2 regions of the Brevibacillus sp. AG162 genome follow, and region 1 is predicted to be linked to the other one. Evidence: predicted binding sites of a transcription regulator. Region 1 holds the regulator's gene; the other holds the start of a gene.
What was found. The regulator LexA, encoded in region 1, represses DNA repair genes until DNA is damaged. The targets are predictions, from matches to a motif close to CGAACATATGTTCG.
Positions count from the first base shown of each region.

Region 1 (11,592 bases):
GATAAAAACCAGAAGAAAGTTGCATGGTGCAAGAAAGGGCTTACAGCGCCGTTTGCAACACCCTGTTATAATGCAGATGAAATACCTGTTTAACGTGTTACAGTATTGATATTACAGGGTTTATTTCCTCTCTGTTATCATTTACTATATAAGCTGTATCAGTTTTTTTCAAGGCTTAGTTTTTCATTTGAGCAAACAGGGAGTGTGAATCGATGTCTGACTATGTAAAGCGAACTATAATGAAAGAAGAAGTGCCCAGCATCCACGTGGACACTCCCCGCTCGGTCAAAGTATACCTACCGCCGGGGTACAATGAGCTTCTTTCATACCCTGTTGTGTATTGTCAGGATGGGAACGACTTTTTTACGATGGGGCGAATCGCAACCATCTCCAATCAATTGATTCTGGAAGAAGGTATCGAACCCTACATCGTCGTCGGTGTCTCAGTCGATCGCAACAAGCGCACGAGCGAGTATTCTCCGTCTGGGTCGAGAAACGCAGCCTATCAGCGTTTTTTCACCGAAGAGCTGATTCCTTACATAGAGGAGCGCTATCCTGTACGCCGTGATCCTGGTTCACGCATACTGGCAGGAGACTCTTTGGGTGGAACCGTTTCTTTGCATCTCGCATTGGAGCACCCCGACCTCTTTCCACAGGTACTCGCGCTGTCCGGGGCTTTTTTCCAAACGACACTCGACCCGCTTTTGAATCAGTCCAGTCTATCTTGGCTGCGAATCTGGATGGTCGTTGGCCTCGATGAGACAGCTGTGGAAACAAGTGCGGGTACCTTCGATTTCGTGCAATGGAATCGCGAGGCAAAACAGATTCTGGAGGACAAGCAAGCAACCTTGTCCTACCGAGAAAAACCAGGGAATCACGTCTGGGGTTTGTGGCAAAAAGAGCTGCCTGACGCCTTGCGTTACTTCTTCCCACCTCCCCGTCTGTAACCATTACGAGCCATTGATTTCTTTGATGTCCTCGTACCCGTAATACCGGCCATCCACCAGGAAAATACCTTGGTGGTTGGCTTTTTCAATTTCGCCCGCAACTTGATTGGCGTCGTTTAGAACGATGTTGACAATCTTGCTCTCGTCCCGTTTCATTTGATTGAGAATTCGTTCTCGCTCTTTAGCCGAGATCATATCCATCCCTCTTTTCCCCTATGTTGGATAGCTATAGTATTTCATTGGCGGGTCTGAATTACACACAAGTGAGTCAACCGAATGGACCCAAAAAAAGCCTTGCCGCTCTCCCATTTTCCGGACACGGCAAGACTTTTACACGTCTTTATTTATTGTTCGACGGTTGTATATTTAAAATCTCTTCCACCAAACGGGTTGATCAAAAATCCTTTGACTTTTTCATTTTTTATATAGGGTCTTGCGCCATAATACACAGGAGCAATCGGCATTTCCTCCATTAAGATAGTCTCAGCCTCACGCATGATCGCATTACGCTTCGTCGGATCTTTTTCCAAGTAACTCTGGACGATTAGCTCCCGGTATCTGTTGTTTTCCCAAGCAGCGTCATTCGTCCCCACTGTTTTGTCCTTGAAAATTTCCAGGAAATTGATGGGGTCGTTAAAATCAGCACCCCAATTTCGGTAGGCAAACTGATAGTTTTTGGAGCGCTTGTTTTGTAAAAATACTTTTTCCTCCAAGCCACTGATTTTCACATCAACACCTAGACTTCTTTTCCATTGATCCTGAAGAGCTTCCGCCAGCTTTTTCTGACGATCGTCACCTGAACCATATGTGAATGTCACTTCAGGCATCGTCGAAAGCCCCAGCTCCTTCAACCCTTCTGCCAATAACTGCTTGGCTTTGTCTACATCCTCTTGAAAATAGTCATTTCCGCTGAGTTGCATAGAGGGCGGAACCCATGCAAAAGCCGCAGGCACCCCTGTCTGCACGATTCCGTCTACGAGAGGCTGCCGTTGGATTGAATACGAGAAGGCTTGTCGAATCTTTTTATTCGTAAAAGGGGGCATGGTTGTATTAAAGGTGACGGCAACTGTATTCGGATACGGCGCCATTACGACTTTTCCTTCATCTTGCAAAGCGGGGATCACATCGACGGGCAACACATAGGTTGGATGCCCTCCCCAGTCCAATTCACCAGAATCAAACAACGCTTGAGCGGTATTGGTATCGGTAATCATGCTCCAGACGATTTTGTCGAGCTTCACGGCATCTTTATCATGATACTTCTCGTTTTTCACAAGAACCAATTTGTTTTTATGTTCCCACAGCTCCATTTTGAATGGACCGTTGCCCACGTAGTTGTCTGGAGACGCTGCCCAGTCCGGATGTGCCTCCAAGGTCTTTTTATGTAAAGGAAACAATGTCGGGAAAGCCGTCAGCTCGTAAAAAAACGGAGCTGGCGAATTGAGCTTAACCTCAAGCGTAAAATCGTCTAGCGCCTTGACCCCAACGTCTTCATGCGATCCTTTCCCTGTGTTGAATTCCTCAGCCCCTTTAATGAAATAAAGCATATAGGCATATTCGGATGCTGTCTTCGGATCGAGATTTCTTTTCCAGGCGAACTCAAAATCATGGGCGGTTACCGAATCTCCGTTACTCCATAGCGCATTCGTTTTCAATTTAAACGTGTACGTCGTCAGATCCTCGGATACCGTATAACTGTCGGCAATCGCGTTGGCTATTTTCCCATCCGGTCCATAGCGAGTCAATCCTTCAAAACAGGCAGTAATGACATCAAAGGAAGTTCCATCGGAAGCAAGTCCGGGATCTGCTGTCGGAGGCTCTCCACCGTCTGCGTTCCAATTCAATACCATCTCTTTCCCCGTTGGCTGCGTTGGTTGAGATGCCTGATCATTCGGTTTGTTAGGTACAGCTGTTTCACTTGTACTACATCCTGCTAAAACTTGCAGCAGCAAGAAACAGCTCAAAACGAAGCTCATCCTCTTTCTCATCGAGTCCATCCCCCTTGATTCCATTCGATTCCATCCACCAGTAAACGTTTTTGCTTTATCACACTACCATGATAACGCAAGTGTAGACGAAACAAATCAGACGGAATGGCGAAAAACTGATCGCGTATAGACTCATGTTTTGTACAAATTGTCTAATTATTTTGAATTAATTATTGTAGCAAAGAAAAAAGCCAGTCCTTCCTTCGACTGGCTCCAAGTGGTTGAAACGAAACAATTACACCGTTTCCAATAATTGCTCGACTGCTTCCACAACGGTCTTGATATGTTGATCACGAATGTGTCGATGCGTCGTAAAGCGAATGACATACTCGTCAAAATCAACAGCGAGCACTCCTTTTTCCTCCAATCGCTCCAAGAAGGCGACAGCTGTTTGTCCAATCGAGTCCGTATTCACGAGTACGATATTCGTCTCGACTTGCTCGACCTGAAGCGATAGCTGGCGCAAGCCTTTTGCCAATTGCTGTGCCCGTTCATGGTCTTCGGCCAATCGTTCAGTCATTTGAGTCAGAGCGATGATGCCCGGTGCTGCCAAATACCCTGCCTGGCGCAGCCCGCCTCCTAATTTTTTTCTCCACCATCTCGCTTCTTCGATAAACGCACGATCACCAGCCAAAATAGAACCAACTGGAGCACTAAGCCCTTTGGACAAGCAAATCTGAACGGTATCGGCAAAAGCGCTTAGCTCACTGACTGCAACACCTTGGGCCACAGCCGCATTGAAGAGACGGGCACCGTCCAAATGAACGGGAATACTGTATTTTTGTGCGATATCATAGACACTCTTCATTTGCGCGACAGAGATTACCGCCCCGCCAGCGCGATTATGTGTATTTTCGAGACAGATCAATTTTGTGCGAGGAAAATGGATATTGTTGCCCCGAATCGCCCTCTCCACACCCTCTGCACGCAAAGCACCACGTTCGCCAACCAGTGTCCGTGTCTGCACGCCAGCCAATGCCGACATAGCGCCGCCTTCATAGTAAAAAATGTGCGAATCCGCTTCCGCAATGACCTCGTCTCCGTTGACACAATGCGTCAAAACAGCCACTTGATTGCCTTGCGTTCCACTTGTTACGAACAGGGCTGCTTCCTTTCCGAGTATTTCAGCCGCGATCGCTTCCAAACGATTGACAGTTGGGTCCTCCCGGTAAACATCATCACCAACCTCCGCTTCCGCCATTGCTCGAAGCATCTCCTCGGTTGGTTTGGTAATGGTATCGCTGCGCAAATCGATTTTCATAGATGACTCTCCTTCCTCCCTGTTGTCATTCTCTAGACATGTCGTAACACTTTCAACATTGCATCCTGAATTCCCTCTTGCTAAGATGAAGGGGTAACTTACATACAGTTAGGGGATTTGACCTGTGAAACTAAAAATCACGCGTAACGCTGCCAAGCAATTGGCTCCAATCATCGAGCAAGAAGAAGACAAAGAATTGAAACTGCGCGTTTATATTACTCACGCTCACGGTGATCATGCACACTACGGACTCGCTCTGGACAAGCCAACAGAAGAAGATGTTGTGATCTCGACAGACAAAGAGATCGATGTGATCATGAAAAAGGATGAGCCATTGCTAGATGGCGTCGTCATTGATTACCTCTTCTTGCCGCAAGAAGGTTTTGTTATTACCAACCCTTCTAAAGGTAACACAGGCGACCACTAAGCATGATACAGATAAACCCTCTGCTTTTTACAGGCAGAGGGTTTTCTTTGATAATTCGTTTCTTATTCGTCAGTAGCCATGGTGTACAGCTCTGTCGGTAAATCTTTCAGCAACGGTGAAGAAACGCCATCAACCTGCGTCAAAACAAGTCGATGGACCGGACGCGTCATCGCGACATACAATAATTTTGCGTCCCATTCATTATTTTGATAGGCGTCTATATCCAGTAAAATGACCACATCGAACTGCAAGCCTTTCGTTAAAAAAGCAGGCATGACGGTGACGCCACCCGGAAATTGGTTATCCTTGCTGCCTAACAGAGTCAGATCAGCGACCTTGTCTTGCAGGCCTTTATGTGCTTTTTTACTGGCTTGAATGGTTTTCGCTACGATCGCAATCGTTTTGAAGCCTTTCGACTGGTAGGCAGCCACACGCGAAGAGATGTCCTCCCACAGTTGCACTCGTGAACGAGCCTTAACCATGATTGGTTTTTCACCATGCCGCAAAACCGGTTTTGCCAATACCGTCTCTGGCAATTCAATTTGCCGCAACACTTCATTGGCACAGCGCATGATTTCTATTGTCGAACGATAGCTTTGCGACAACGTATAATAGGAAGGAAACAGATGTGCAAAAATCCCCTTCGTCAACTCTTCCCACGCATGAATCCCTCGGTAGCTATGAATGCCTTGCGCAATATCTCCCACGATCGTGAGCGAGTTTCGCTTGGTTGCCAATGCAATCACGGCTATTTCTAACGCACTCAAGTCTTGTGCCTCATCCACGACCGTATGATCAAAATGTTCCGCTTTATTCATTCCTTCAACAATATGCTGCAAATATAGCAATGGCGCGATATCTTCCGGTTCCAATCTCTCCTCTGCAAACAGCGCAGCACTTGACTGCGTCACATCACGAACAACTTCGTCTGAAATGTCAGCAGGTACGAGCTTGCGCAGCAATTCCTCGTCAGCAATCAACTCGCGATAAGCTGCGAAGATCTCCAGTCTTGGAAACGAAGTCAGGTACGTATCCAGTATTTGCTCCAGCATTTTCTCGAATTTGTACAAGCCTTCTTTGTCCAAATCGACTTTTCGCTCTCGCAAATGGGCAAACAATTGCTTGTTCATTTCTTGTTTCAAATGCTTGCGAAGCGCTTCTACCCGGCGATGATACGGCATATTCGCGAATTGCTCCAGGAAGCACTGACGAATAAAATCACCGGGAATGGAAAAGACTTGCTTCGTTTTGTTGTATAAAAAGCTGAGCTTCTTAAAAGGGATTCTTGTTTCGACGATATGCCGAATGTACTGCTCCAGTGCCTCTCGACAAGCGAGCGATCCTTTGAAGCGAAGCCTGTTTCGCGTCATTTCTTGCTGGCGCTCATCCTGCCCCTCTTCGAAGAACAATTGAAGAGGCTTATCTGGACTCACGATTCTCCATCCTTTTGGCAGCAGAGGCTTCACAAGACGCGCTGCCCAATCTACAAAGGTAGACTGTTGAACGTCATCGACTCCCAGCTCAGGTAAAACCTCGGATATGTAGGTAAGAAACATCCGGTTAGGTGCAAACACCATGAACTTTTTGGACATCATGGAATCCTGGTAGTTATAAATCAAATAGGAGAGTCGGTGCAGCGCGATGGTCGTTTTTCCGCTCCCCGCTACTCCTTGCACAACAATGGGTCGTTCTTTTTCCGCCCGGATTATATCATTTTGCTCGGATTGAATCGTAGCGACGATGTCTTTTAGCCTGCTATCGTTTGCCTGATTCAGATTGGCAGCCAAAAACTCATCAATGAAGCCCTCTTGCAAAAATTCGTCGGGATGCCCCATTTCGCGGTTAATCGTTTCTTTTACCGCTCCATCATAGATGCCGACGATCTTTCCGTCTTCAATCGCAAAATTACGCTTTAATCGAACTTCACCACGTACGATCTCGCGTCCCATCCGGTAAAACGCGTCTTTGCTCTCACCAGAGTAATAAAGACCGGCGATAGGCGCACGCCAATCTACGACGACAGAATCAAATGTATCGCTACGTACAATTCCTCGTTTTCCTATGTAGACCTGATCCAGCTCGTAGATTTCATCCTTCAAGAAATCCACTCTGCCGAAATAAGGCTTCTCTCGACCCTGATCTTCCAGGTAGCGCAAATCCTTTGCCTTTTTATAGTTCACGACCTGTTTCACATAGTCATCCGTTGCCTCGCGAATATCATTGCGAAGCTGCTCCATTTCTTCGTCGATCGCTGAAATGGTTTCATCCAGCTTTTTTTGTTCCAATTCATAATCACGATGCTGTGTACTCACATTCATTCCCCCTCACATGTATCGTGTCATTGAACGTATCAGGACCATTGCCTAGCCAACCATATTCCAACCGCACAAGAGAGTAGGCCGACTCCCAAACTGAGAAGAGCGTACAAAGTGCCACGCAACAGGTGACCTTCTCCCCAAAAAGAGACCACTTCCAAGGAGAAGCTAGAGAAAGTCGTAAATCCTCCCATGACACCCGTTGCAAATAAGAGATAGAGCGTTGGAGATAAAATGTCGCGTTCTTTCCCCAGCACGAACAAGATGCCGATGATCAAAGATCCACAAACATTGGCAATCCAGGTTCCCCACGGCCATCCCGGCTGATTCGCGAGCAAAGACAATAGGTAGCGCACAAGAGAGCCAACTGCTCCTCCAACCGCCACAGCTATCCACGCCATCGCTTTCCCTCCCCTGGCTATCAAAACCGTATGTATGTTACAGAAAAAGACACCCTAGCTTCAAGCGAGGATGTCTGTCGTATCAGTAATTGTTATCTTACTGTTTTGGCTTATTTTCTTCAAGGTCTTCCACATAACGGATGGAGTCCAAATTTGCTTTCAATGAAAGCTTAACGGCGTCAATATACTTTTGGCGCAATGCTTTTTGTTCGAGCTTTTCCTCTTCGGTCAAACCTTCTTCGCGAGATTTTTTGACCAATTCGTTAATGCGTTTAATTTCTGCGTCAGATACCACTGCTGGTTCCTCCCACTCTGTAGTAGTGCCGCTTCATTATACCACATACGAATGATCCCGCAAGACAGCCGAACACTTATGGGGTATCAGGAAGGATGAGAGTCTGACCCGGGTAAATCCTGTTGCTCTCTAAACCGTTCGCATCCTTAATCTCTATTATATAGTCACGAACATCCATATGCTGATTTGTATTGTATTGAACAGCTAATGACCATAGGCTATCTCCGGATTGTACAGTTACCTCTCTACCCTTTGGCTCCTCCATTGGCGAAGAAGCAAACACTAGTTCGGTCAACAAGTAAAAAAAGAGAGTAAATGTAATAAGAAACAAGAGAGCTTGTCCTCTCGTGATACCAAAACGAACACGGCGTTCTTCTTTTTTCTCGAAACGATTACGTACTGTCGATGAATTCATGATAATGGCCCCCTCACAAACATACGTTCTGATCACTTGTAACCTCATGATAAATGAGAACATATGTTCATGTCAACAAATAATCGAACTTATGTTTGTCGAACGCAAGCTCCCATGGTATAATATAGGAAAATATGTTCGAGAAATCAGGGGTGTCTTTCTATGTCAAAATTATCGAGTAGACAACAAGCCATCATCGAGTTCATACGAAAGGAAGTTCGTGATAAAGGATATCCGCCATCTGTACGTGAAATTGGAGAAGCTGTTGGACTAGCTTCCAGCTCAACGGTACATGGGCATTTGGCACGTTTAGAGAAAAAAGGCCTCATTCGTCGAGATCCTACCAAACCTCGTGCCATCGAATTGCTATCAGATGAAGATCGTTTTCAAGACAATTTCGAAGACTCTGTCGTCCGTGTGCCAGTAATCGGAAAAGTAACCGCTGGACAACCGATTACTGCCATTGAGGATGTGGAAGAATACTTCCCGCTTCCAGATAATATCGTGACTTCTGACAAGGTCTATATGCTGCGCGTCTCCGGGAACAGTATGATTGATGCCGGGATTCTCGACGGGGACTACGTAATTGTTCGCCAACAGCACGTAGCGAACAATGGTGACATTGTCGTAGCCATGACAGAAGAAGACGAAGCCACCGTCAAAAGATTTTTCAAAGAAAAGAACCACTTCCGTCTCCAACCGGAAAATGCCACGATGGAACCGATCATTCTGGAACATGTCACCATTCTCGGTAAAGTCATCGGTGTCTATCGACTCATTCACTAGTTTCCACGTAAAAAAGGACAGCCGAGGCTGTCCTTTTCGTTTTCTGTATGTTATCTGGCGATAAAAAACCAGATGATCATTGTAACTTGCAAAATGACTTTTACGACCGCACTGCCCAAAAATCCGATCAGTGAGCCTACGCCCGCTTTCACTGCTCGCTCCATTGACTGCTTCTGTACCATCAGTTCTACCAGAACGACAAATACGAACGGCAAGATCAGCATACCAAACGGTGGGAAAACGAAAATCCCGAGGATAATTCCGACCGCAGCCGCAACGGACGACCACTTGGACCCCCCGTACCTTTTCACGAAGTACATGTTCGTCAGTAAGTCAGCACCGTATAGCAGAATGCTTAGAACGACCATTCCCCACCAAAAGGATGCCGGCAATCCCGCTCCCGGATCTGCAATGAAAAAGTGATAGAGCAAAAAGCCCGCCCACAGCAAGATCGTATCAGGTAAAACGGGTAAAAAAATTCCTGCGATGCTTAGCAAGAACAATAACACAACCACGACCCACAAAAATATTTCCATCCACTACACTCCCTTCATCTAGGTATACGAGTAATGACCGATTTCGTTGCGTACTTATTCACTTTTGTCTAAACTATTTTAAAAGAAAGTAGACATGGAGGTAGTCTCATGAGAAATTGGCATGATCTCTCTTACTTGGGCAGAGGAACGATGCGCCAAAAAGCGGCGTGGGCAGCGATTCAACATACGCACATCATGAAAGTACTATCCGATTACCGCCCAGTGCTTGCCGGAACCATCCCATTAGACATTGATGTCAAGGAAAGCGATCTAGACATTATTTGCGAAAGTCATGATCTGGAACAGTTTGAGCAAGCTGTTCGTACAGCGTTTGGCTGCTTGCCCGGATTTGAAGTGACATACCTGGATGTAAAAAGTATTCCCACGTGCGTTATCTCGTTTTTCACAGCTGACTTTTGGTTTGAATTGTTTGCTCAACCGGTGGCTGTCGAAAAGCAAAATGCCTACCGTCATATGGACATTGAAGCACGATTGTTAGACATAGGAGGCTTGGATGCGTACCAACATATCAGATCTCTGAAGCAAAGCGGCATCAAAACAGAGCCTGCATTTGCTCGATACTTTCATATTCCGGGTAATGATCCCTATGAGGCATTGTTGCAATTGGAGCCGTTAACCGACCAGGAATTACGACAAAGAATTCAGCTCCTGCGAAAGGATTAATCTTCGAACAAAGAACCGATGTCTACTTCTTGAATACAGGAAGGATCATCATTTTTGGGACTGCCCACTTTGGTAGATACCGGATACACCGTCATCTCGCTGGAATCATAGGGGGTAAACAGTGACTGTAGCTGCAGCTGATCATACTTCTCCCGATCAAGCCATAAGTCCTCGTCATCTTTCTTTAAGATGACAGGCATTCGCTCATGTATATTCTTCATGAGCTCATTCGCCTTTGTCGTAACAATCGTGCAGGTATGTACTTTTTCTCCCTCTTGATTCGTCCACGTATCATACAGGCCAGCAAAAGCAAATGGTTCCCCGGTCTTCATCATGATCCGCATCGGTTGCTTCCCTGTAATGGCGTTCATCCACTCATAAAAGCTGTCAGCAGGAAGGATGCATCTCTTTCGGGCGAAAAGCTGTTTGAATGCGGGCTTTTCATTTAATGTCTCGCAACGCGCATTGATCATTTTGTAGCTGCTCTTCTCATCGGCAGCCCACGACGGCACTAACCCCCATCTCAACTGACCCATACGTCGCTCGCCACGATTAGCAATAATCGCTGGAATGAACTGACCCGGTGCAATATTGTACCGTGGCTTTGCATCAAATGGAATGACTTCGATTTGGAACCGTTCCTTCCATTTTTCCAAGTTCGTTACGAGAGTAAAACGGCCACACATGCTTTTCCCCTCACACCCTTCCATACTGGACGTCTGCTTTTTCTCTTCTACTTTACTGTTTCACCTGACGTGTCATTTCAAACCTTTTATGCGTGTGAAGTAAGCGGAAAACGAAAATGCTCTCTCTCCATTTTTAACGAGGGACGAACAAATAAGGCATCATCCGTCGTTGTCATCCATGCAGATTGGATCTTTTCATTCTCACTATCCGGCATAAAGTGAAAATGAATGATCGTTGTCTCAGCCGTTACCAAATGAGAAAGGACTGCTTCTATATCAACTGGTTTTTTACTTACTAGATCAAATACATGCAGGTGGTCATCTTCTTGTTCAAATAAGACAATCACATCCTCTTCTTCGACATAATAAATCGCATCCCGAAAAACGAGCAGAAAGTAAAACATCAACAGATGCTCGCTATCCTTGACGCCCAATTTCGATGAAACAGGAATTCGTTTGGCAGCAAATTCCTTCATGATGATAAAATCAACCTCATTATCAACATCTAGCTTGCGCAAGACCGACTTTTTTCCTACTTGCTTTTTCAAATCAGACGCCATTAAGCGAAAACTACTTTCCTGTACTCTCTCAAATCCGAACTTCGGATAAAAATCGAGCACAGTTTCGTTGGCAAACAAATAAATAAAATCGTATTCCTTCTCGCATGTTTGAAGAATATGGTTCATCAATTTCGCTGCCAATCCTTGGGTGCGATAAGCCGGGTGCGTCATGACCGTTCCGATCTGGAGTGCCTTATAGTCTTTACCATTGGATGTCACGACCATCTTACTGGCAGAAGCGTTGGCAATGACCTGGTCCCCATCCATATAGGAGTAGCAGACATAGTTGTC
Region 1 covers NZ_VFNO01000001.1:786,295-797,886, reverse strand. The annotation lists gene FB479_RS03920 (alpha/beta hydrolase) at 213-947, shown strand; gene FB479_RS03915 (hypothetical protein) at 951-1,148, opposite strand; gene FB479_RS03910 (peptide ABC transporter substrate-binding protein) at 1,292-2,935, opposite strand; gene ltaE (low-specificity L-threonine aldolase) at 3,171-4,196, opposite strand; gene FB479_RS03900 (HesB/IscA family protein) at 4,321-4,623, shown strand; gene FB479_RS03895 (HelD family protein) at 4,686-6,935, opposite strand; gene crcB (fluoride efflux transporter CrcB) at 6,974-7,339, opposite strand; gene FB479_RS03885 (DUF896 domain-containing protein) at 7,437-7,634, opposite strand; gene yneA (cell division suppressor protein YneA) at 7,711-8,049, opposite strand; gene lexA (transcriptional repressor LexA) at 8,212-8,835, shown strand; gene FB479_RS03870 (DUF456 domain-containing protein) at 8,886-9,371, opposite strand; gene FB479_RS03865 (DUF4269 domain-containing protein) at 9,480-10,055, shown strand; gene FB479_RS03860 (SOS response-associated peptidase) at 10,052-10,741, opposite strand; gene FB479_RS03855 (GNAT family N-acetyltransferase) at 10,828-11,592, opposite strand, start outside.

Region 2 (11,592 bases), 240 kb from region 1:
TCCATAGTAAGTGGTACTCGTAATGATCCCACGTATTCTCGAGGGGCGCCAAATACCTGCAGTTTTCTGTTTTCGTTTTCCTCGAGTAATTTTCCGATCATCCCTTGCATAAGCCGTAGGAACACCTAGGGCATTTAAGTATTCTGAGACTTTTATGCATGAGTGGCCTTGGTTAGCAACCATATGGAAAATCAGCCTAACAACTCCTGCCTCTGTCATATCTGAGTGGGGGAGTAGCTCTTCACAAACCACCAGATAGCCTTCACTGTCTACGCGATATCCATAGGGGACAATACCTCCAAGCCATTTACCAGCCCGTGCAGCGCGGTTTGCACCGTACCACAGACGTTCTATGATGGTCTCACGCTCTAAGTCAGCCACCCCTGCTAGAATGGTTAAAAGGAAACGGCCAGATGGATCACCAGTATCAAAGGGCTCCGTCATAGAACGGATTTTTACACCGTCACTTTCTAGGTCGTGAACGGAATTCAGGATGATTCTGGCGGAACGTCCAAGTCGGTCTAAGCGGTAGATGAGAAGGAGATCAATCTCGCCATTCTTAGCATCTTGTAACAGTTCGCGTCCGGCTGGACGAGCTTCCAGTGGGACGGTTCCTGTAACGCCGTCGTCCTTGTACCACTTAACGATTTCTAACTGATGGAGATCTGCATACTTACGCGCAAACTCGAGCTGGTTTTCGATTGTACCACGTTCTGCTTGATCGTCCGAACTGACACGTGCATAAACTCCTAACCGCAACATGGTTCCCTCCTATTTTTGAATTGTGCTTTAGATATGTTACGAGATGAATTGAATAGGGTTGCATGACAATTTTGATTTGATTCTCAGCAACCTATCAGAACAAAGTTCCGGTGTAACCTTAAACTGATCTGATAGGATATCTAATATTTCAGGCTGCTTGTAATCATAGTTCTCCAGCATATGTAGGGGTAAGGCAGCGTATCTTGTGAAATTCCTTGCATCCCATTCCTGTAGCTCACGGAAGGCGGCGGGCATCATTAGCTGGCGTCCGGAATGACGGAGGATATGACACAGCTCATGATAAAAATGCTCCCTTTGCATAAGTGAAGGGAGTCTTTTGTCTATCGTTATACTTTTGAAGCGGCCGAATTCATATGCCATTGATGGTATCTCTTTGTAAAAGAGATGGATTCCTAGTGATCTTGATATACGTTGTTCATCTAGTTCTTCAGGTGTGTTAATTCCTAGCTGTTTGTAAAGTTGACTTATCCAGATTTCGAGCGGAGTAGGAGAATAGGACAATTTCATTGGTTCACCCCTACAGGAACGTTTGTTCTATTTATCTTGCTAATATATCCTATATTCCATCTATCTTCCAGTGTATTGTTTGTGTCACTCCTAATCTTTGAACAGTACGGGGGTGTAATCTGAGGAAGAAGGGGTTATATATAGGTGGATTTAACCCAGTATAAAAAGTTCTATAAGGTAATAGAAAGGGACAAAAAGATAGTGTTAAAAAATAAATTTTACATCTTAATAATTTGTGATTGAATGACAAAATGGAAAAAACAATGGTATATTCTAAATAGGTAAAAATAACTAATATTTGGTATTTGGAGGAAGGTTATGGGAACTTCAAAGCGTAAATTAAATGAGAAAATAAAACAGTTGATTCAAAATAATTCAAGCAAAGACATTAAGGAATCTGTTCCAATAGCTACATCAGAAATTATTACTGAAAAAGAACTTGATAAAGTGTTCAAAGAGGACTCTTTTAGACTATTTGTCGTGGCAGGAATTAATGGGATTAATCGGGTAAGGGCTGGCGAGTTTGGAGAAATTGATTTCGAAGAAGTCAAAATCAATGAAGTAACATTACAGGAAATAATCCAGCGAATTCTTGATATTGTCGAGGAGACAGTAGACACTGATTTTGCTGATGTAATGTTAAGGGCTTTTAAACTTGCTCTTACAGCAACATTGAAGGAAGATAAGGCAATTTTAGAATTTGTCTTAGACTTCTGTTTTTATCTCATTTTTCTTTTGGTCCAGGGAGAACTAATTGAAGCATTTAGTGATGTCTATACTGATTTTGGTCATGATCAAATTAATGACTTAATAAAACAGCAGGTGAGGCTGATTGTTTCAGAAGAATTGAATGACCTCATTACGGACTATGTTGATGGGAAAGTTCAACTTAAAGTACTGTTAAAGCAAATAACATCCAAGGCAAATGCTGTTAAAATCGGTGAGTTCTGATAAAAGGGGTAAGAACTTTGACTACATTGGATCAGTTACCGCATGAGCGATTGTTAGAGAATTTAGGAAATAATTTTATCACAGATAACGATCAGAAAATTCTAGATTTGGTCGACGTTATCAGTACAATTTACATTAGAGATATCCAAACAAAGAGACGAGATTCGTGGTCAAGAAAGTTTGAGGTTAGTGTTCCAGTTACAAATGTTTCTTTGTGGGAACAAGCTAGGCCAATTCTAAGTAGGTTAATAACTTTTGTCAGTGGAGATCAGGTAGAGATTACATATACTCAACGAGAAAAGGAGTTTAGAACCGGTTTATTCACTGACCTTACAAAGGGAAACTTTAAAGCCGTATCACTACTTTCTGGTGGACTAGATTCATTTAGTGGAGCATACCATAATATAGCTAATGGTATACCTAGTTTATATAATGGGTATCAGAACAGCAACAACTCTGAGCACAAACGTCAGAAGTTAGTGAGTGAATTTATTTGTTTACAGGATCCATCAGCAGCTTCAAAAATATCGCCAAATTTAAAAGTGACAAAGATTGAGCCCACACAGGCAACGCGTTCCCTTCTATTCTTGGCCCTAGCTTGTGCTCTGGCATATTCCTATCAGATTAAGGATGTCTTTATATATGAAAATGGTGTGTTATCTTTGAATCCAGTAATTAATCATCGTTTCACTACAAAGACTACACATCCAAGAACTATTTCACTATATAATCAATTATTGAAGGTACTTGAGCTAGATATTATGATTTCGAATCCGTTTTTATTTGAAACAAAGGGTGCTATTATTGATCGTTTAAGCAACACTTTTAAAGTTGCTATTACTAATACATATACTTGTAGCAGGAGTAGACAAAATATTTATGTGGGGAAATTCCAATGCGGGCACTGTATACCGTGTATTTTAAGGAAAATTTCCTTAGCTGCATACGATAATGAACACTACGACGTTGAGTACGATGTTCCTTATGACTATAAATTGCGTAGTATTAAGGACAAGTATGTTCAAAATGAGTATAAGTCTTCTGTGGATTATTTCAGAGAGTTAAAGGGTAATATTGATAATGGGAGTATTTACTCTTACATCGATATCCGACCTCGGGATTATGAGACTGGGGACTATAACGAGAGGACGACAATAATGTTAAAGGAGTTCAGCCGCGAATTTGAAAGGTTCTGGTCCAAGTATGCGATTTATTGATTTTCATGTGCATATTGATCATTACCCTGATCCTATTCGAGTCGCAAACGAGTATGAAACTCATAAGATATATGCTCTGTTTGTCACAAACTTGCCGGAGTTATTCGAGAAACATTATGCCAAGTTCGCAGCGTACAAATTTGTAAAGCTTGCGATTGGCTATCATCCTGATCTTACTGGAGAGTTTCCGTTTAACAGGGACCTTTTTGACAAGTTAGTTCAAACAACAAGTTATATTGGTGAAGTAGGAATTGACATCAGCAGTGATACGAAAGAATTGATTAATAAACAAGTTGAGAATTTTGAATTCATAACACAACCTAAGTATAATTTTGGAAAGATCTATTCTATCCATTCGACAGGTGGAGAAGATGAGGTCCTTGAGATTTTAAAGAAGAATAAAGTAAAGCAAGCAGTTTTTCATTGGTATAGTGGTAAGCTTAGTACACTCGAAAAAATTATTGAATGTAACTATCTTTTCTCAATAAACCATAGCATGTTGTCATCTAAGAAGGGTCAAAAAATAATAAGCCTAATACCAAAGGACCTTATGCTTTTTGAAACAGACGGCCCATTTGCTAGATACAATAAACAACTAGTAACACCTAAAAACATTCAAGAGATCTATCAAAAGTTTAACGAATGTATATCGAACTTTGACCAACATGTATTTCGTAACTTCAAAAGAATGCTTATTGAAAGAGACTTATACAAAATAAATTCAAAAAATTAAGGGTATGTGTTTTGCATATCTTCTTAGTTTTATTTAAAACACCCTCTTGATCACTGATCAGGAGGTTTTGGCGTTTTATGCTGACTTAACTCGTTTGGAATAGGAAGGTAATGGGGACTTTTTAACGAATTTATACCAGGAAAAATGTTAATGAAAATGAAAGCCAAAGGGGAATATTATGAGTTATTTAACATTTGAGAATGACGATAAGCTAAATCGAAAGACATTTGCGATTCAATTAACAAAAGTGTTATCAGAATCAAAAGAATATGTTAATGAAGGTTCTTTAGTAGTAGCTTTGAACTCTCCTTGGGGCACTGGAAAGAGCACCTTTATTAACATGTGGAAGAATTATATTTCTGATGAGTTTAAAGAAAGTTTTGACACGTTTTACTATAATGCTTGGTCATTTGATAATTGGGACAATGCATTGATCCCAATTGTAAACACATTAATAACACAGTATAAGTTTACTGGAATAAAAACTAAACTTAAAACGAACCTGATGGAGAAGGCTTTAGGAATTTCAAAGCATTTGACAGTAAGCACAGTGAAAAAATGGAGTGGCGTCGACCTAAATGAGATTGCGGATATTTTAGGAACTAGCGAAGCAGAAGTAATAGATTCTCTTAAGACTGATAGTAATTATGATCCATTCAAAGAACTTGAAGAATATGAAAAGATAAAAGATGAGTTTAAAAGTGTACTTACTGAAATTAGTAAAGAGAAAAAAATCGTACTATTCATTGACGAGTTAGATAGATGCAAACCACTATATGCAATTGAGACATTGGAAGCAGTGAAGCACTTTTTTGATATAGATAATATTATATTTGTTTTATCACTTGATATGGAGCAATTATCACATTCGATCTCAACAGTGTATGGTAATAATATGGACTCTCAGGGGTATTTAAGAAGATTCTTTAATTTAAATTTTAATATTCCTAGCCCAACAGTAGAGGAATATACGGAATTTATTTTCGAGCAAAAAGGAATAATAATAGAAAGCAATCTATGTAGTTTCTCTGTTAAACTTTTTAAGAGTTTAAAACTATCGTTAAGGGATATTAACACTGTCTCAACTAATATAAAACTATTATTTAATACTATTTTTGAAAGTGATACTGATATTAAAATGTTGGAAATTTATTTTTACCTTATAACCTTAAAATATAAAAAACCTGAAATTTATAAAACAATACTCACTAATAGATATCTAACATCAGAAAATAGATCAACTGGGAATTACGATACTCTTGAAACGTATTATTACAGATCAAATGATTTTAACGATAACATTTTAAGGTTTGTCAGAATATTGGAAAACGATGGTTCTCAAAGAACATTACTTAGTTTGATACAAGATAATAAAACCCAACAGGAATTAATATCTAATGAAAGAACTTATTCTGCTAAAGAATATCAGGATATTTTTAAAAGATTTGATATTTACTTTGTTGACGGTAAAGATATTTTCATTAATAAAAATTTATTGCAAACATCCATTTCACAATATCTGGATAGGAAGTTAGAATTGTTTTATTCATGGGAGACGTAGTACTTCTAGCGTGGTAGTACTTGTTTCAGAATAAGTCTACGGATCATGGGTTAAGCAACTACTTAAACTGTTTTTTATTAATATATTTTTTTAGCTAACTAGTTCAATTAATTCTTGGATATTAAATTTATTATGCAAAACAAACGCAAGAAATAGTGCCTCCTTGATCACTGATCAGGAGGTTTTGTCGTTTTATGTCAGATAAACTCGATCGAATGTTGTAGGTAATTCGTACTAAAAAGCGAAATCTGTATTATTGACAATAAAATAATAATGGTTGTTGCGAGGCTGTGGTGGACCGAGAGTACTAATGGCCTCAGGGGGGATGTTAGCGGTTCTATTTGAGCCTCCCTATCTCTCAAGTTTAAATCCAAAATAATAATTGAGGTGGTCAATCTTAACTTCGAGGTGCGTCAAGAAATAAGTCACGCTTCATGTTTTTTTCACTTATTCAAGAGAATAAACGCGATGCAAAGTTGCTCTAAAATGGGGGGAATTATGGCGAGTATCAATGAGCTTATTGATGAGATAACTCTGGTACTAAGAGAGGAAAAAACATATGATTTACCGACTGTTTGTACCCGATATGGATTGGAAAGTGGAGACGAATCTGAGGCTTTTCAAAGCAGACGAGTTTATGTCCAAAAAAGACTTAAAGGTAAAGATCAATTATTTCTATTGGACTTAGCTAAAAGGATTATTAGTGACTATGGATCGAAAGCTAACGCATTGCTTAAGTTAGTGCGTCGCCTCAATTCAACTGGACTTTTTATGATCAGTGAGATAACCAGGCGAAATATCATGGACGAGTTATACGCTAGGAACAATATTACGGGAAAATATGAATTGGTCGAGTTTCTCAACAGGATATGGAATCTAGACAGTATGCCTTCAACAGACTACAGGTTTAAGACAGCAGCGGGTGATGTATGGCAACACATGGTCAATAATTCTGACTGGGACGATGTTTACTTATTTGAAAAGTATTTAGAATTAATGATTGCAACCGATGAATTGTTTGTCAAATTTATTGAGCAGGTAGTGCATCCATTAGTGAGACCGCAAGTTGAGCAGGGTGAGTATATTGAAGCTATAAATAAGCACTTAGTTCATGATGGATTTAGTTTAATATTGGCAGAAAATATTTCAGGGTTTCCAGTCTATAAAATAGATAAGGTGCTCAATGGAGTAAAAGGCCATGTAAAAAACTTGATATTCGCGGCAGTTGGGCACAAGCCGGAAATTGTTATAAGTGATTCAATCAATAACGACATTAAAATCGTCAAATATGAAGATAACTGCTTGATTTATGATCGCCCTATTCCAAACACGGGGTTGTTTTGGACAGACCTTGTTTTTTGGTGGGCAGAAATGAACGATATTCAAAATCTTAGTAGAGAGACGGAAATTGAACTTTACAAAAGGCTATTCAGTTCCTTAGATTCTTTACCGGAGAAATTATTGTTTAAAAGCTATTTTAAGTATTTCAGGGAACAGTTTGACAAGAATTTCCCTGCTTTAATACCTCAAGTTTATTTACATTATGATCCTTACACTATTAGGCAAAGATCAGGAAAAGTGTACTTGCCGAGACAACGTATGGACTTTCTCTTGTTATTCTCAAACAAACAGCGAGTAGTCCTCGAAATAGACGGAAAGCAGCATTATTCCGATGGCGATATTTCCAATCCCAAAAAATATGCTGAGATGGTACAAGCAGATAGGGAGCTAAAACTGAACGGATATGAAGTGTACAGATTTGGGGGGTACGAATTGATGGACGAAGAAAGAGGGTCGGAAATTATAGTGGAGTTCTTCGAAGGATTATTCAAAAAACATGCTATTAGGTCATAATCAGTCTAATACAGCTATATAAGTACAGAAAGGTTTTGAAGATACTAGATATAGGATAATTGTCATCTGTAAAGTTTTTAATGTATAGGATTTACAATTGGAGGAATGTAAAGTGAAGATTAATTTCGATATGCTTGGTGGAGATAATTCTGCCGATACAGTCATAAACCCACGTGAGATATTCAGTTTATTACCAAAAAAAGATCCAATTTATAATTATCCTAGAGATGTCCAGACAGAGGTATGGAATAAATGGTTTGACGATAACGTTAGGAACAATGAGTACAATTTAATTAAAATGAATACAGGCAGTGGAAAAACAGTTGTTGGCCTGCTAATTCTTAAGAGTTGCTTAAATGAAGGAAAAGGTCCTGCTGTATACATAGTACCTGACCCCTATCTAGTCTCCCAGGTTTTTGAAGAAGCTAGAAAGTTAGGTATTGAGGTTACAGACGATGAAGACTCTATTAGTTTTAAGAAAGGTCAAGCAATTTTAGTTATTAATGTTTATAAGCTTTTTAACGGTAAGTCATCGTTTGGAGTTCACGAAAAAAGAATACCGATTGGAAGTATTATTATCGACGATGCCCATGCTTGTTTAGATATAACAGAGTCGCAGTTCACTATGGAAATCCCATATTCTACAGACCTCTATACCAAACTATATCGAATTTTTAAAGGTCCACTTACCGAACAATATCACACTGGAATTTTAGAATTGGAAGCTCAAAGCCCTACTGTAAATATGCTAGTTCCGTTTTGGTCTTGGCAAGATAATATTAAACAAGTGACAGAAATACTGTATGAAGCATATAGAATTGCAGAAGAAGATTATAGAAAGGGAAAAGCAGTCAAGGATTTCGATTCACTTCGATTTTCTTGGCAGTTACTTAAAAACTGTTTACCATTGAGTAGTTGTGTTTTCGGGAGTGATAAAATAGAAATCTCACCCAGATGCTTACCAATCGACTCTATTCCGAGTTTTGTAGATTGTAAGAGAAAAATCTTTATGAGTGCTACCCTGGCTGATGACAGCATACTAGTTTCGCATTTTAATATCGACACTGAAAAAATTAAGCTTACAATTACTCCAGAGTCTACGGACGACATTGGCGATAGAATGATTGTTATACCGCAAGAAGTGAATCCTGATATAAAAGATATTGACATTAAGGAATTTTTAAAGGAAGAGTCAAAAAAACATAATGTTGTTGTTATCGTCCCATCCCACTATCGTGCTCACTTTTGGAGTGACAGTTGTGATTTAATCCTTACAGCTTCAAACCTTCAAGAAGGCATAACAAGGCTTAAAAATGGCCATGTTGGACTTGTTGTACTTATAAATAAGTATGATGGAATTGATTTAGCTAAGGAAGCTTGCGAGATATTGGTTATTGATGGTTTGCCAGATGTTCGTAGACAGATAGACAAAATTGAGCAGGGAGTATTATTTGGCACAGATGATACTCTGTCAAAAACAATTCAAAGAATTGAACAAGGAATGGGAAGAGGAATTCGTTCTAAGGATGACTACTGTGTTGTTTTCCTAATGGGAAGAACACTCATTAACAATCTTTATGGTGAAGGTGCGATTGATAAATTTACCCCTGCTACTAAAGCGCAGATCAAGCTTTCCGAACAATTAGCTAAACAGGTTAAAGGGGCAAGTATATGGGAACTAAAGGATGTCATAAATTATAGTCTATATAGAAACACTTCATGGATCTCCAAGAGTAAAGGGGTACTATTACATCTCAAATATGATGCGACCTTTAAGGTAAATTCAGTTACTAAGAAACAACGCGAGGCTTTCAATGCTGCCTTGATTAGGGATTACACTAAGTCTGTTCAGCTTATCAATGAAGCGGTAAATGAAACTGCTGATTTGAAAAGTAAGGGATATTTGAAGCAACAGTTAGCTGAATATTTATATTTTATTGATCAAGAAGAATCACATGTTACCTTAAAATCTGCAGTTAATGATAATAACTTGGTTCTTCATCCACTAGAAGGCATTCAATATGCAAAGTTGCAGAGGTTTATAGGTAGTCAGGCAGTACAGGCTTCAACCTTCTTGGGTCAAAAATACAACACTACTAACAAGCTTGTAATAGGTGTAAATAAGCTACTAGAACAATTAGTCTTTAAACCTGACTCAGCCTCTGTGTTTGAGCAAGCATGCAAGGAACTGGCATATCATTTAGGATTCTCGGCACAAAGACCGGAGGCTGAGTACAAGAAAGGGCCAGATGTTTTATGGGAAATTGGAAATCTTGAGTATATCGTAATTGAGTGCAAGAATGGGGCTACCGCTCCAACAATAAATAAACATGACTGTAACCAATTAAATGGTTCCATAGTCTGGTTTCAAGAGAAGTATGATAGCTCTTGCAGATTTACGCCAGTCATGATCCATCCGTTTACAGTTTTTGAGTATGCCTCATCTCCAAATCCTAATATCCGGATTATGAATTCGGAGAAGTTGGAGTTATTAAAGTCAAGGGTGCTTGGGTTTACAAAAGCCATAGCGTCACATGGCTCTTTTCAAGATACAAGAAAAATTGATGAATTACTTAACATGTACTCGTTAAATGCTTCGATATTTATTCGAGAGTACACAGTTGGGTTCACTGTTAAATGAAGAATATGTAATTACGGAAACATTATTTCCTGTAACCAAATTTTGTAATGTATCGTAAGGCCCCTGTTAAGAAGCACTCACTGGGGCTTTTTATTGCTTGATAAAACATATACTCACGAAGGGGTTAAGTGGTTGTTAAGGTAAATACAAGCGAAGGCTTATATCTCGTAGGAGTTTTAGAGCTTTTTTGCATGCTACAGAACATCATAGATCTACCCAAATATCTGCAATTCGGTTTTATTATCTTTATACTTCATTCTCTGTCCACAAATAGTCTTCTCATACAAAAACAAGGAGACACTCCGATCCGAGTGTCTCCTTCTCATTTCTGTTGCTCAGCAAGATACCTCAAGTATCTCACATGCTCTAAAGCCTTCTTTTTATCTTCCTCGCTCAGTTTATCCAGTTCGAAAAAGAAGAGGTTTTCAAACTCTGAAAGTCCTGTGTCCTTTTTGTCGATAGGGGAGGGGGACTTATCATAATGAGTGTTGTCCTCTTTGACAATGAAATCAACATCTGTACGCCCAAGAAGGTAGTCAACAGAGACTCCAAAAAAGTCTGCTAGCTTTTGAAGGGTTTGGTTGTCAGGTTCATTATCCCCTGTTTCGTATTTTGCGTACGTTGAACGGTTAAAGCCTAAGGTCTCTGAGAGATCAAGCTGTGTCAGTTTTTTCGCTTTCCGGCACGCTTTTAAACGTTGTCCCAGGCTCATAGCACTTTCCTCCAAACTTACATGACTGAAGTCTATTATATGTGATAGAACATCACAAAAAAATAAATGTCCTGAAAAAGAACATTAAACGTTGACTGTGACGAATCGGAACATTATAATGTGATCATACAGAACATTATCTATTCGATAGGATGGTGAAGAAATGAAACGTCGTAATTGGTTAATAGACTTACGTTGTAGTAAGGGACTTACACAGGAAAAAGCAGCAAAGCTGGCTGGAGTAGAACGTTCTACCTATACAAAGGCGGAAAATGGAAGTTCGATAGCAGTCAAAACAGCAAAAAAAATTGCTGTGGCACTTGAGTGTGATTGGACACTTTTTTTTGAAAGTAAATGTGACAAAATAGGACAAAAAACAGCCTGAAAGGAGACTAACAATGATCAAACAACCTAAAGGAATCGAATTCCATCGTGAGTTCGCACCTGATATGAAACGAATGGTCCATGCTTTGGAGGTTTTGCTTAAGTCAAAGCCAGCAGAACCAAAAGAAGTCACTGAAACGGATCAACCAGTAAAGAAAGAGGAAACAGCCTAAAGGAGTTCTGAACGACCCTCACACAACTGCATAGAGCGCCGAAGAGCGGGAGCGAGCGAAGATATGAGCCGCGCCA
Region 2 covers NZ_VFNO01000001.1:542,462-554,053, forward strand. The annotation lists gene FB479_RS02610 (recombinase family protein) at 1-762, opposite strand, end outside; gene FB479_RS02615 (ImmA/IrrE family metallo-endopeptidase) at 799-1,290, opposite strand; gene FB479_RS02620 (hypothetical protein) at 1,609-2,241, shown strand; gene FB479_RS02625 (7-cyano-7-deazaguanine synthase) at 2,259-3,458, shown strand; gene FB479_RS02630 (TatD family hydrolase) at 3,424-4,191, shown strand; gene FB479_RS02635 (KAP family P-loop NTPase fold protein) at 4,370-5,752, shown strand; gene FB479_RS02640 (AbiJ-related protein) at 6,251-7,606, shown strand; gene FB479_RS02645 (DEAD/DEAH box helicase family protein) at 7,719-10,247, shown strand; gene FB479_RS02650 (helix-turn-helix domain-containing protein) at 10,570-10,959, opposite strand; gene FB479_RS02655 (helix-turn-helix transcriptional regulator) at 11,123-11,344, shown strand; gene FB479_RS30310 (hypothetical protein) at 11,358-11,516, shown strand.
Region 2: FB479_RS02615 (ImmA/IrrE family metallo-endopeptidase) is a predicted target of LexA. The motif match lies at 1,306-1,319, and genes of this name have one in related genera.